3 regions of the Halobacillus sp. Marseille-Q1614 genome follow, and region 2 is predicted to be linked to each of the others. Evidence: riboswitches for the same ligand, from Rfam matches in the RefSeq annotation. Region 2 holds a riboswitch; each other region holds the start of a gene.

Region 1 (3,275 bases), 1.8 Mb from region 2:
TACGATTTGAGTAAGCCTTATATTTGTCTTGCTGGCGAGATTCGTTTTACAAAAATAGCGGACGATCTTATACGAGGTTCCGATCAATCGGTTATGTCTTCCTCTATGCACAGCCGCAATTACTATATTCAGAAAGAAGTAGCCCATGCCGGAGACGTGTTAAAAAGGAGAACAATGGCTACCTTTGAAGATGGGGAAGTTATTGTTTTCTTGGAAGCCGACAGCAACAGCTCCTATGTCGAAACAGCGAACCAGTTCCTTGATTTAGTGGAGCGGCGCTTGAATGAATTATTGGCGGGTCTTAGTATTTCCTGGGGAATATCGATGCATAAAGACGGAATTTATACTTTTCATAAAAGCTATAACGAAGCTGTCACCGCCTTTAATATCGGCCGCCAGCAGCACGAAATAGGGGAGCGGACGTTTTTTAGCGATACGAGGATGAATAGGCTGCTTATGGCCTTAAGCCATGAGAAAGAAATTGAGGAGATCGTAAAAAGCACGCTTCAGAAGCTGATTGAATATGATCAGAAGCGGCAGACGGACTTGATTCATACTTTTATTGTCTACAACAAATACAACAGCAATGTCAGCCAGACAGCACGCGCTTTAAACCTGCATAGGCAGTCCCTGCTGCACAGACTGCGGAATATAGAACAATTAACAGGGCTTTCTTTATTAAACGCTGACGATATGTTTTTATTAGAGCTGAGTGTCAGGCTGTGGATGCTGAAGAAAGTGGAGAACTAGAGATTCCTCGTGGTAAATACCACGCTGCGGCGTCTCGGTCGCCCGTTTTTTAAGCAGGAGTCTCGTAGTATTTTGCCGCCTTGGTAACTAAAGAGATCGCCCTTCCTTGCTGGAGGACGATCTTTTTCACGTCATGTCAGGCATTATAATCAGGGCATTATTCCCCAAAATTCTGGTCGGGAACAATGACTTTTTCTGCACCGCTTTCAGTAACGGTGGATCGCATTTTTATGATCCATTGATCTTGTTCCTGATCATACGTCATACTTTCAACAGACAGGGTGTTGCTTCGGTCTACCTCAGCAAGCGCGCTGGCAAGGACCTGAGACTCATCTAAGTCAGCCCCTTCCGGCTTTTTTGCTTTAACGACCTTTACTTCCCCGGCCTGGGCCTGCATAGGGTAGGATTCGGCCACAGGACCATCTACAGTCACTTCTACAGACTTGCCAAGCCACATGTCTTCTTCTACTCCTGTAATCCAAATAGGGCTGCCTCCATCGGGCTCAATGTTATCTACCACTAAGATGCTATTTTCATTTTGATCCATTACATATCCAGAGAACTGTTTTGATTCACTTCCTGTCTGGTCGTCTGAAGGTTCTTCTGCTCCTTCTTGACTCCCGCAGCCTACTGTAACTAAGAGCAATATCAGCATCCATTTCTTCATCACATGGCGCTCCTTTATTATTTAAAAATATTTCTTACAGAAAATGTTACACCTTAATCCATGACAAATCAAAGAACCTCTGATAAGATAATCACATCCAAGTGAATATTAGTTTTTGAACTACTAGGGGGGCCCAACTGGGCTGAGAGGAAAGAACAAGCTTTCCGACTCTTATGCACCTGATCTGGTTAATACCAGCGGAGGGAAGTAGTTGACGTAACTGTCTATTACTTATACATAAGCCAGGTCCTCCAGAGGATCTGGCTTTTTTATATGCCAAAACCCCTCTGGAGCTCTGACGCCGCAGGCCTTTCCTATAAAGAAGGGAGGATATCAATGAGCCGAACACGTTTATTGACAACGATGGCTGTATTCGTTGCTTTAGGTACTCTCAGCGCGCAGGTGATATGGTTTCCAGCCGGAATCGCGAAAGCTTATCCTGTACAGCATGCGATCAATGTCATGGCTGCGATCACACTTGGCCCCATACATGCTGTTACGATCGCTTTTACGATTGGTTTGCTGAGAAATCTGCTTGGACTTGGAACGCTGCTCGCTTTTCCTGGAGGCATGGCCGGTGCACTGCTTGCCGGCTTCTTTTACAAATGGATCAGGCGAAAAGGTGCGGCTCCCGTCGGTGAAGTGATTGGTTCTGGGTTGATCGGCGCTTTATTTGCCGTGCCTTTTGCACAGGTTTTAATGGGAAGTGCAGCCGGGGCTTTCGCCTTTGTTCCATCATTTCTAATCAGCAGTGTGAGCGGGTCACTGTTTGGGTGGTTTGTCGCATCACGTGTACTGAAATCAAGATTAATTCCACAGCTTTTACATTAAAAGGAGGAGAATTGTATGAGTTTTACAGAAGTCCTAAGAAGGGAAAACAATGATATATTTGAAGCGATCTTTCATCATCCTTTTGTCGAAGGTATTGGAAAGGGAGACGTACCTCATGATTCAATCGCCCATTACATTAAAGCGGATTATGAATACTTGAATGCTTTTATGCGAATCTATGGAATGGGAATTTCTAAATCGTCCAACCGAAAAGATATTGAATACTTTAATCAGCAAATTTCATTTACTTTAAACAGTGAAACCCATCCTCATCAGAATTTTTGTAATGTAATCGGTGTGGGATATGATGAATTGCACGGTTATCCGCTGCCGCCGACGGCTGACCATTACGTTAAGCATATGGAGCACCACGCAAGGCAGGGAAGCTTAGGGGAACTGATAGCAGCTGTTCTCCCATGCCCGTGGACCTACCTGGAGATCGGACAATATTTAATGGAAAAATACCAGCCCGCTCCGGACGCTGCGTTCTATCCATGGATTAAATTTTATGCAGATCTGGAATTTGAAACGTTGTCCAAAAACATGTGCCAGCGATTAGACGAACTGGCAGATAAAGCTTCAGAAGCTGAACAGGAGCGTATGAAGGAAGCGTTCCGTAAAAGCTGCCAGCTGGAGTGGAAATTCTGGCAAATGGCTCATATTTGTGAAGAATGGCCGAAAGGGGAAGGGGTGAATATCAGATGACTCAAGTATCGACAGCCTTAACGATTGCAGGCACCGATCCCAGCGGAGGAGCCGGGATACAGGCAGATCTAAAAACTTTTCAAGAACTTAAGAGCTATGGAATGAGTGTAGTTACATCGGTTGTGTCTCAGAACACAACGGGTGTAAAAGACGTGCATCATCTGCCCGCTGATTTTATAAAAAGCCAGCTTAACGCTGTTTCAAGCGACATGCCGATTCACGCGCTGAAAACAGGCATGATTGCAAATATTGAGATGATGAAAGTGGTTGCAGAATGGATTCCGCAGACAACAGCGCCATACGTCATGGATCCCGTGATGGT
Region 2 (3,275 bases):
AACTTGATAAAATTTGAGAACGTCAGCCACTGATACTTCCTCTATTTCCATTTTCACCTGTCTTCCGTTAATTTGAATTTTCATACGGAATCTCACCCTCCTTTATAAAGCGCTTTGGAGATAACATCCCTTGGTAAGGACGGCTGCCCCCATCTAGGATGAGCGCTGTAATCAACTGGCCTGTCGCCGGAGCCAGGAGGATCCCGTTTCGGTAATGACCCGTTGCAAAAAAGAAGCCGTGTAAATGTGGATGTTCTCCAATGATCGGCCGGCCATCGACAGTTCCGGGTCTCACTCCTGACCAGTAATCCACCAATGGTGCTTCCTTCAATTCTGGCAGTATGGCAAACACTTTATTCATCAGACTGGATAACCCTCCGCCAGTAACTGTGGCACTTGAGTCTTTCGGTTTCGAGGTGGCACCGATAATCATTCTCCCGTCTGGTTTTGGAACCAGATAGAAATCCTCAAAAAATAACGTTTCCTTTAAATGGCTTCTGCTTGATCGGATCGAAAAGCATTCACCTTTTGTAGGAATCATCGGATTCTTCTGACCGGTTTTCTCAAACCATCTTCCACTTTCTGCTCCAGAAGCTAAAATAACTTTTTCGCCATAGATTAACTGTCTCTCCGTCTGAACCTTAAAACTTCCACCTTCCTTTTCAATCTCCACCACTTGTGTATCTTCGAGCAGCTCTCCCCCATGTAATAGAGCCCCTCTTTTAAATGCTTCACATACTCTGGCTGGTTCTACATGACCGTCTTCTTTCATGTACAATACGCCCATCGTTCGATTGTAGAGTAAGGGGATTTTTTCACCGGCCTTATCTGCTTCGAGCCATTCTAGATTAGAAAACGAATGTTTCTTAGCCTGTAATTTCTCCCGGTGAGCTTCGTTCACAGCTGCTTCGTACATCCCAAAAGACGACAGGCCGATATCGATCGCCGTGAGTTCACGTAATTCTCCACTTAAAGAAGGATATAAGTCTCTGCTTTCGGCACAAAATTGATGGAATAAGTGTGGGGCTTCATTTTCTGTATGGACCCCAAGCATACCGGCCGCAGCCCTCGTTGCTTTTCCTCCGCTTCTTCCTGATTCAATGACTACCGCCCGAACCCCGTTTTTATTTAAGTAATAAGAAATCGACTGACCAATAATTCCGCCTCCCACAATGACAACATCATACATACCGTGCTGCCTCCTTTTTATAAGCCTTTGCTGCACGAAGAGGATCTCTTTTACTAAAAATGCCTGACATAACGGCCGCTCCTTGTGCTCCTGATTCATATAAATCTCTGATACTTTCTGGAGTGATGCCCCCTATACCGAAAACAGGGATATCGAGAGAAGAAGCGATTTTTTCTAATTGATGCAGACCTCGAGGACTTACTCCCTCTTTACTCTTCGTTTGGTAGATATGGCCAAATATCACATAATCAGCCCCTTGCTCTTCAGCCTGCCTGGCGGATTCCAATGAATGAACGGACACCCCTGTTTTAAGGTACGGGCATTTCTGCTTTATCACTTGAACAGAGGGGCCTTTTTCCGGGAGGTGAAGGTTTGGAATCCCTGAGGCGCAAGCCAGCTCAGCCGCATTATGTACAGCAAGCTTTTCAACATCGACTCCGACTCCTTTTAAGCTTTGAAAAAATAATCGGTATTCTTCTGGAGTCTTCTGCTTCTCCCGCAAAATAACTAAGTCTACAAAGAGAGCCACATCCTGAATGGCTTTGATCAATTCCTTTTCACTTTGTTGGCCGGTCGTTACAGCAATTAATTTCATCCATCCACTTCCTTACACATAAAAAAGCCACTTTCACGAAAGAAAGTGGCTTTGATCTATAGAATCCTCATGTATATACGTATGGGATTACACGTTTAGGACCGTCACTTTCCTCCGCTGGTTTTTAAGCCAGTTCAGGTTCAAAGAGTCTCAAGGCTTCACCTTAATCTCAGCCATTATACATATGGCACCCCTAGTGATTCGATATTTAATTAGTTGTAATAAATTGTAGTTAACACTTTACACGATAATCTACTTTTCGTCTATTCAAAACTTTCTAAATTTACTTATTAGTTCTTTTGATCTAGTTTTTCGGCTGTTCTTGGTCAGTTTCACCGTATTTCTTAAGATACTCACCAGCAGATCTTTTCCACCCAGCAGCCTCACCTACAAGGCTCCTTTTTCATTCATCCCTGCTGTACTTTTTGTAAATATTCATCTAAACGATCGAACGATGACCCAAACCCTTCAACAGCTCCCATATTTTTAACAGCTTCAAGTTCTTCCTCTGTTGCAAATTCAGAGCGTACTTCGACTTTGGTATGACCGTTCATTTCTATAAAGGTTACTGTGATTTTCATTTCCGGCATAGTTTCAGAAGTGTTACCTTCTTCGTCTGAGAAGAAATCGAGGTAGACGATCTTCTCATTATCTTGGATTTCTTTAAAAACTGCTTTGCCCCAGGACTCCTGTCCATAAAAGTCTCCCTGACTCTTATCTACACACGTCATACAGTAATGCCATACTCCGCCAGGTTCAAAATCAAATGTCCGAATCTCTGTATTCCAACCTTCTGGCCCCCACCAATTGGCCAAGTGTTCCGGGTCGGAATATGCTTTAAAAACAAGATTACGCGGCGCTTTAAAAGTTCTTTCCACTACTATTTCGCGGCCTTCGACTCTAAAGATCATCTTGCTTTTCTCTTGGGACATCCAAGTTCCTCCTCATCATTTTCTAAAGCGATTTTATTAATCTTCTTTTTCCTCATCTTTTCTTTCCATCTCAAGTAAATAATCATCCAAGCGGTCAAATCTTCCTTCCCAAACACTTCGAAACGACTCTGTCCAGTCGTGCACCTCCTTTAAGGACTCAGCGGAAAGTTTGTAAAAACGTCGATTGGCCAGAGGTTCTACTTCCACAAGACCGGCTTCAAGCAGTACACGCAGATGTTTAGAAACTTGAGGCTGACGGAGCCGAAGCTTTTCAGCTATTTCCCCTACAGTCAGCGGACCTTCACGCAGGAGCTCAATGATGTTTAAACGATTGGGTTCGGCAAGTGCACTCAATTTCTTTTCCATACTCTAAATATACCCTATAAGGAATATTCCCGTCAAGGAATATATGATAAAATTAATAAATTCCACGTTACAAAGCAGCTCTAGGAATCTTGCCTGATTTTGACTACAATGAGAATAATACACCAGTGAGGGGAGGCTCCCGGCTCAATGCCGAAACCACGTTTTAAGCTTAGTACAATCATTATGATTTTTG
Region 3 (3,275 bases), 110 kb from region 2:
GGATATTCGTCACCTGGAATATTTTTCAGAAGTAGCGAAACACCTTAGCTTTACGAAAGCCGCTGCGACCTTGCATGTTTCACAGCCCTCCTTGAGTAAAGTTATAAAACAGCTAGAAGATGAATTAGGTGTCCCGTTATTCTATCGTTCCAAGCAGCTTGTATTAACAGATGCCGGCAAAGCTGTATTAGTGAATGCTAAAAGTGTATTAGATGCCTTTCATAACTTAAATTCGGAGCTGAAAGATGTCATTGATCTAAAAAAAGGAGAAATTAAAATTGGCATTCCACCTATTATTGGCGCCGCTTTTTTCTCTTCGGTAATCTCCCGCTATAAAGAAGAGCATCCAGAAGTTAAGCTTCTTTTGAATGAAGTAGGATCAAAAATGATTAAACAGGGGGTAGAAGACGGTTCATTAGACATCGGCTTAATCTGCAACCTGCCTCCTAAAAAGGAAGAAATGTTTGAAATAATCGAAGTGATCAATGATCCATTGAAACTGCTCATCCATAAAGACAATGAACTTGCTTTAAATGAACAAATTGATTTAATAGAGTTAGAAAACGAGCCTTTTATTTTATACCGTGAGGATTTTACCCTTCACGATAAAATCATTGAAGAATGCGCCCATAAAGGGTTTTATCCAAATGTCGTCTGCCACAGCTCACAGCGGGATTTCATCATTGAAATGGTAGCAGCTAAGCTTGGGGCTGCGCTGCTGCCTAGTAAAATAGCGAATGAAATTACCGACAAAAATTTGGCCGTTATTCCACTTATCCATTCAAAAGTGAGACTTGAGCTTGGGATGGTGTGGAAAAAGAATAAGTATCTTCCGTTTGCTGTGAGGGAGTTTATAGAAATGTCGAAAGAAATTCTAGTAAAAGAAGAAATCCCTTTAAAATAAGGGGAGTATTAAAGTCATTAACAGGGTGGGAATGCGGGACTCCTGCGGAAAATGGACTGGCAATACCCCGCAGTGAGGGGACTTGACGGTTCGTCCGCGAAAAAGCGTGTGAAATGACCGTGATCGTTAATAGAAGAAACCCCTAAGACTATGGCACGGGCTCATAGCTTTAGGGGTTAATTTATGCGTTTTGTGTGAGCAAGGAAGGCCTTTTATAAAATAAGAGTCCTATTACAATCGAGCTTAATATAAAGGCCGGCAGCATATAACCTCCGTTATAGACTAACGAATAGAGCCATACGGGCTGCTCAGGCGGCGCGAACTCTCCATAAAATACGATTCCTGCAATGAAATGGCCGAAAAAGCGGAACAGACTGCCGACAAAAGCACCGGTCACCATCCATGTTACCATCCGCTTCATATTTCTCGCTTTCGCTGCTTCCCACACCGGTTTTGCAAAAAGACCGGCTAGTCCGATTACACCAAAAGCAACGATATAGTCAAGAAACGCTTGCACGGCTGTTAATATATAGGCACCTGTTAATATCTGATAGAATCCAAGCAGCAGACCTGTCAGGACACCTCCCTTTAATCCCCAGCGAAAGGCCATGATAAAGACAGGAACCATCGCAAAAGAAACGGAACCTCCCTGGGCCCATAATTTAAAAGATAAAAACGGCAGAATGTCTAATAAAATGGCCAAAGCGGAAAATATTGCGATTTCTACTAAAAATAATACACCTTTATTTCTCATAAATCTATTTCCTCCCCTTTTTTGCACACAAAAAAAGCAATGCCAAAGGGAAGCTTCCTGATGGAGGAATCCCGTGCATCGCCATCAAAAAAGCCACCATCCCTACGCCAGTACTAACTGACAGGTTCGAAGGGTCTGAACATAACGTTCACTCTCAGCTCAAAAAAGGCTCCCCTTGTAGGCTTAGTATTCGTTTGCTTTTCTTGCTTATATTTCTATTATATATGAATCTACAAAACGTGACAAATCACATGTTAAGGAACTATCGTAACAGGTATCGTGGTAGACTGCAGGACGTTCTGGCTCACACTTCCAAGCAGAGCGCCTTTTACCCTGCCAACTCCACGGGTTCCCATAACGATCGCCTGAATACCTTCGTTTCTTGACTCTTCCAGAATTGCCTGATCCGGAAGGCCAATCCTTTTTCTTAAAGTATAGGTAACCCCGGAACCTTCCAGCAGCTCCTCCGCTTTTTCAAACGAACGTCTCGCTGCTTCATCCTGAAACGCCCGGATTTGGTGGTCCGCCGTAAATTTTCGGACGTTCCTCGTATTATAGTTAAACTGGACATTAAGAATTACAAGCTCAACATCCGTATTTTTTGCCATCTGAATGGCATGCTGTAAAGCTCGCAGGGACCCTGATGAACCGTCAAATGGTACTAACAATTTGGCTTTCATAATTAACCCCTCCCTTACTTCTATTATACTGGAAAAAATAAGCGGGAAGGGGTACTTTTTTACTGCGTGTTCGAGTACAGGACGAAAAACTCCAGACTCCGCTCGATAATTAAATCCTGATCTCCATCGAGCGTCGCCACGTGGTAGCTGTTTTCCAGATGGACGAGCTCTTTATGCTCTGACAATACAGTATCAAAAATCATCTCCGAATTATCCGGCGGTACCACGTGGTCTTCTTCGGAAACGAAAATGAGGATCGGACAATGGATCTCCGCCAGCTGATCATGTACTTTTCCCATAAGCTGTATGAGCTGTCCAATGGCGGCGACGGGTGTTTTTGAATAAGCAAGCTCTCTTACACCTGGCTTTTTAATGTCCGAGCCGATAGCTGCAATAAAGCGTTCGTCTGCATTTTCCGCTACATTTTCTAACGAGGGTATATCTATCGCGGGATTAATGAGAATGACACCTGCAATCTCTGTATGTGAGGCTGCGGCATAAAGGGCAAGCGTTCCTCCCATAGATAACCCGGCAACGAAGATCTTCTTACACCTTGCCGCGAGCCATTCATAAGCTTCATCTATCGAATTCATCCAGTCCAGATGCGTACTTTTCTCTAAATCCTCCGGGTCGGTGCCATGTCCTTTTAACCGCGGACAAGCTATAGTGTAACCTTCCTGCGCATAAGCATCAGCTAGAGGTTTCATACTTTGAGTCGTTCCGGTAAAGCCATGGGATACGAGGATGCCTACTTCATTGCCCTCCCGATAAATCGATTGAGCTTCATCTAAAACGGGATATTCCTTCATTTCTCCTCGCTCCCTTTCTTATGAGTACCGAGCAAATTGCTGAGCACGACTTTTTCGAGCAATCTCCATGGGAGCGTATTCTTTAAAAATACATTCAGCCGGACTCCCGGGCCGATCGGGTACCTCAG

The links. Region 2 has a riboswitch for thiamine pyrophosphate ahead of HUS26_RS08750 (thiamine phosphate synthase). Riboswitches for the same ligand answer to the same signal wherever they lie in the genome.
Region 1: linked by a shared signal. The riboswitch ahead of thiW (energy coupling factor transporter S component ThiW) and the one ahead of HUS26_RS08750 (thiamine phosphate synthase) in region 2 are both predicted to bind thiamine pyrophosphate.
Region 3: linked by a shared signal. The riboswitch ahead of thiT (energy-coupled thiamine transporter ThiT) and the one ahead of HUS26_RS08750 (thiamine phosphate synthase) in region 2 are both predicted to bind thiamine pyrophosphate.

The regions. Positions count from the first base shown of each region.
Region 1 covers NZ_CADDWH010000001.1:3,500,297-3,503,571, forward strand. The annotation lists gene HUS26_RS17540 (PucR family transcriptional regulator) at 1-750, shown strand, start outside; gene HUS26_RS17545 (DUF3221 domain-containing protein) at 908-1,417, opposite strand; TPP riboswitch at 1,533-1,640, shown strand; gene thiW (energy coupling factor transporter S component ThiW) at 1,754-2,248, shown strand; gene tenA (thiaminase II) at 2,264-2,953, shown strand; gene thiD (bifunctional hydroxymethylpyrimidine kinase/phosphomethylpyrimidine kinase) at 2,950-3,275, shown strand, end outside.
Region 2 covers NZ_CADDWH010000001.1:1,739,310-1,742,584, forward strand. The annotation lists gene thiS (sulfur carrier protein ThiS) at 1-84, opposite strand, end outside; gene thiO (glycine oxidase ThiO) at 68-1,189, opposite strand; gene HUS26_RS08750 (thiamine phosphate synthase) at 1,182-1,784, opposite strand; TPP riboswitch at 1,877-1,989, opposite strand; gene HUS26_RS08755 (SRPBCC domain-containing protein) at 2,192-2,716, opposite strand; gene HUS26_RS08760 (helix-turn-helix transcriptional regulator) at 2,753-3,082, opposite strand; gene dcuS (DcuS/MalK family sensor histidine kinase) at 3,230-3,275, shown strand, end outside.
Region 3 covers NZ_CADDWH010000001.1:1,624,370-1,627,644, forward strand. The annotation lists gene HUS26_RS08165 (LysR family transcriptional regulator) at 1-904, shown strand, start outside; gene thiT (energy-coupled thiamine transporter ThiT) at 1,086-1,658, opposite strand; TPP riboswitch at 1,740-1,844, opposite strand; gene HUS26_RS08175 (universal stress protein) at 1,913-2,338, opposite strand; gene HUS26_RS08180 (carboxylesterase) at 2,398-3,147, opposite strand; gene HUS26_RS08185 (SDR family oxidoreductase) at 3,144-3,275, opposite strand, start outside.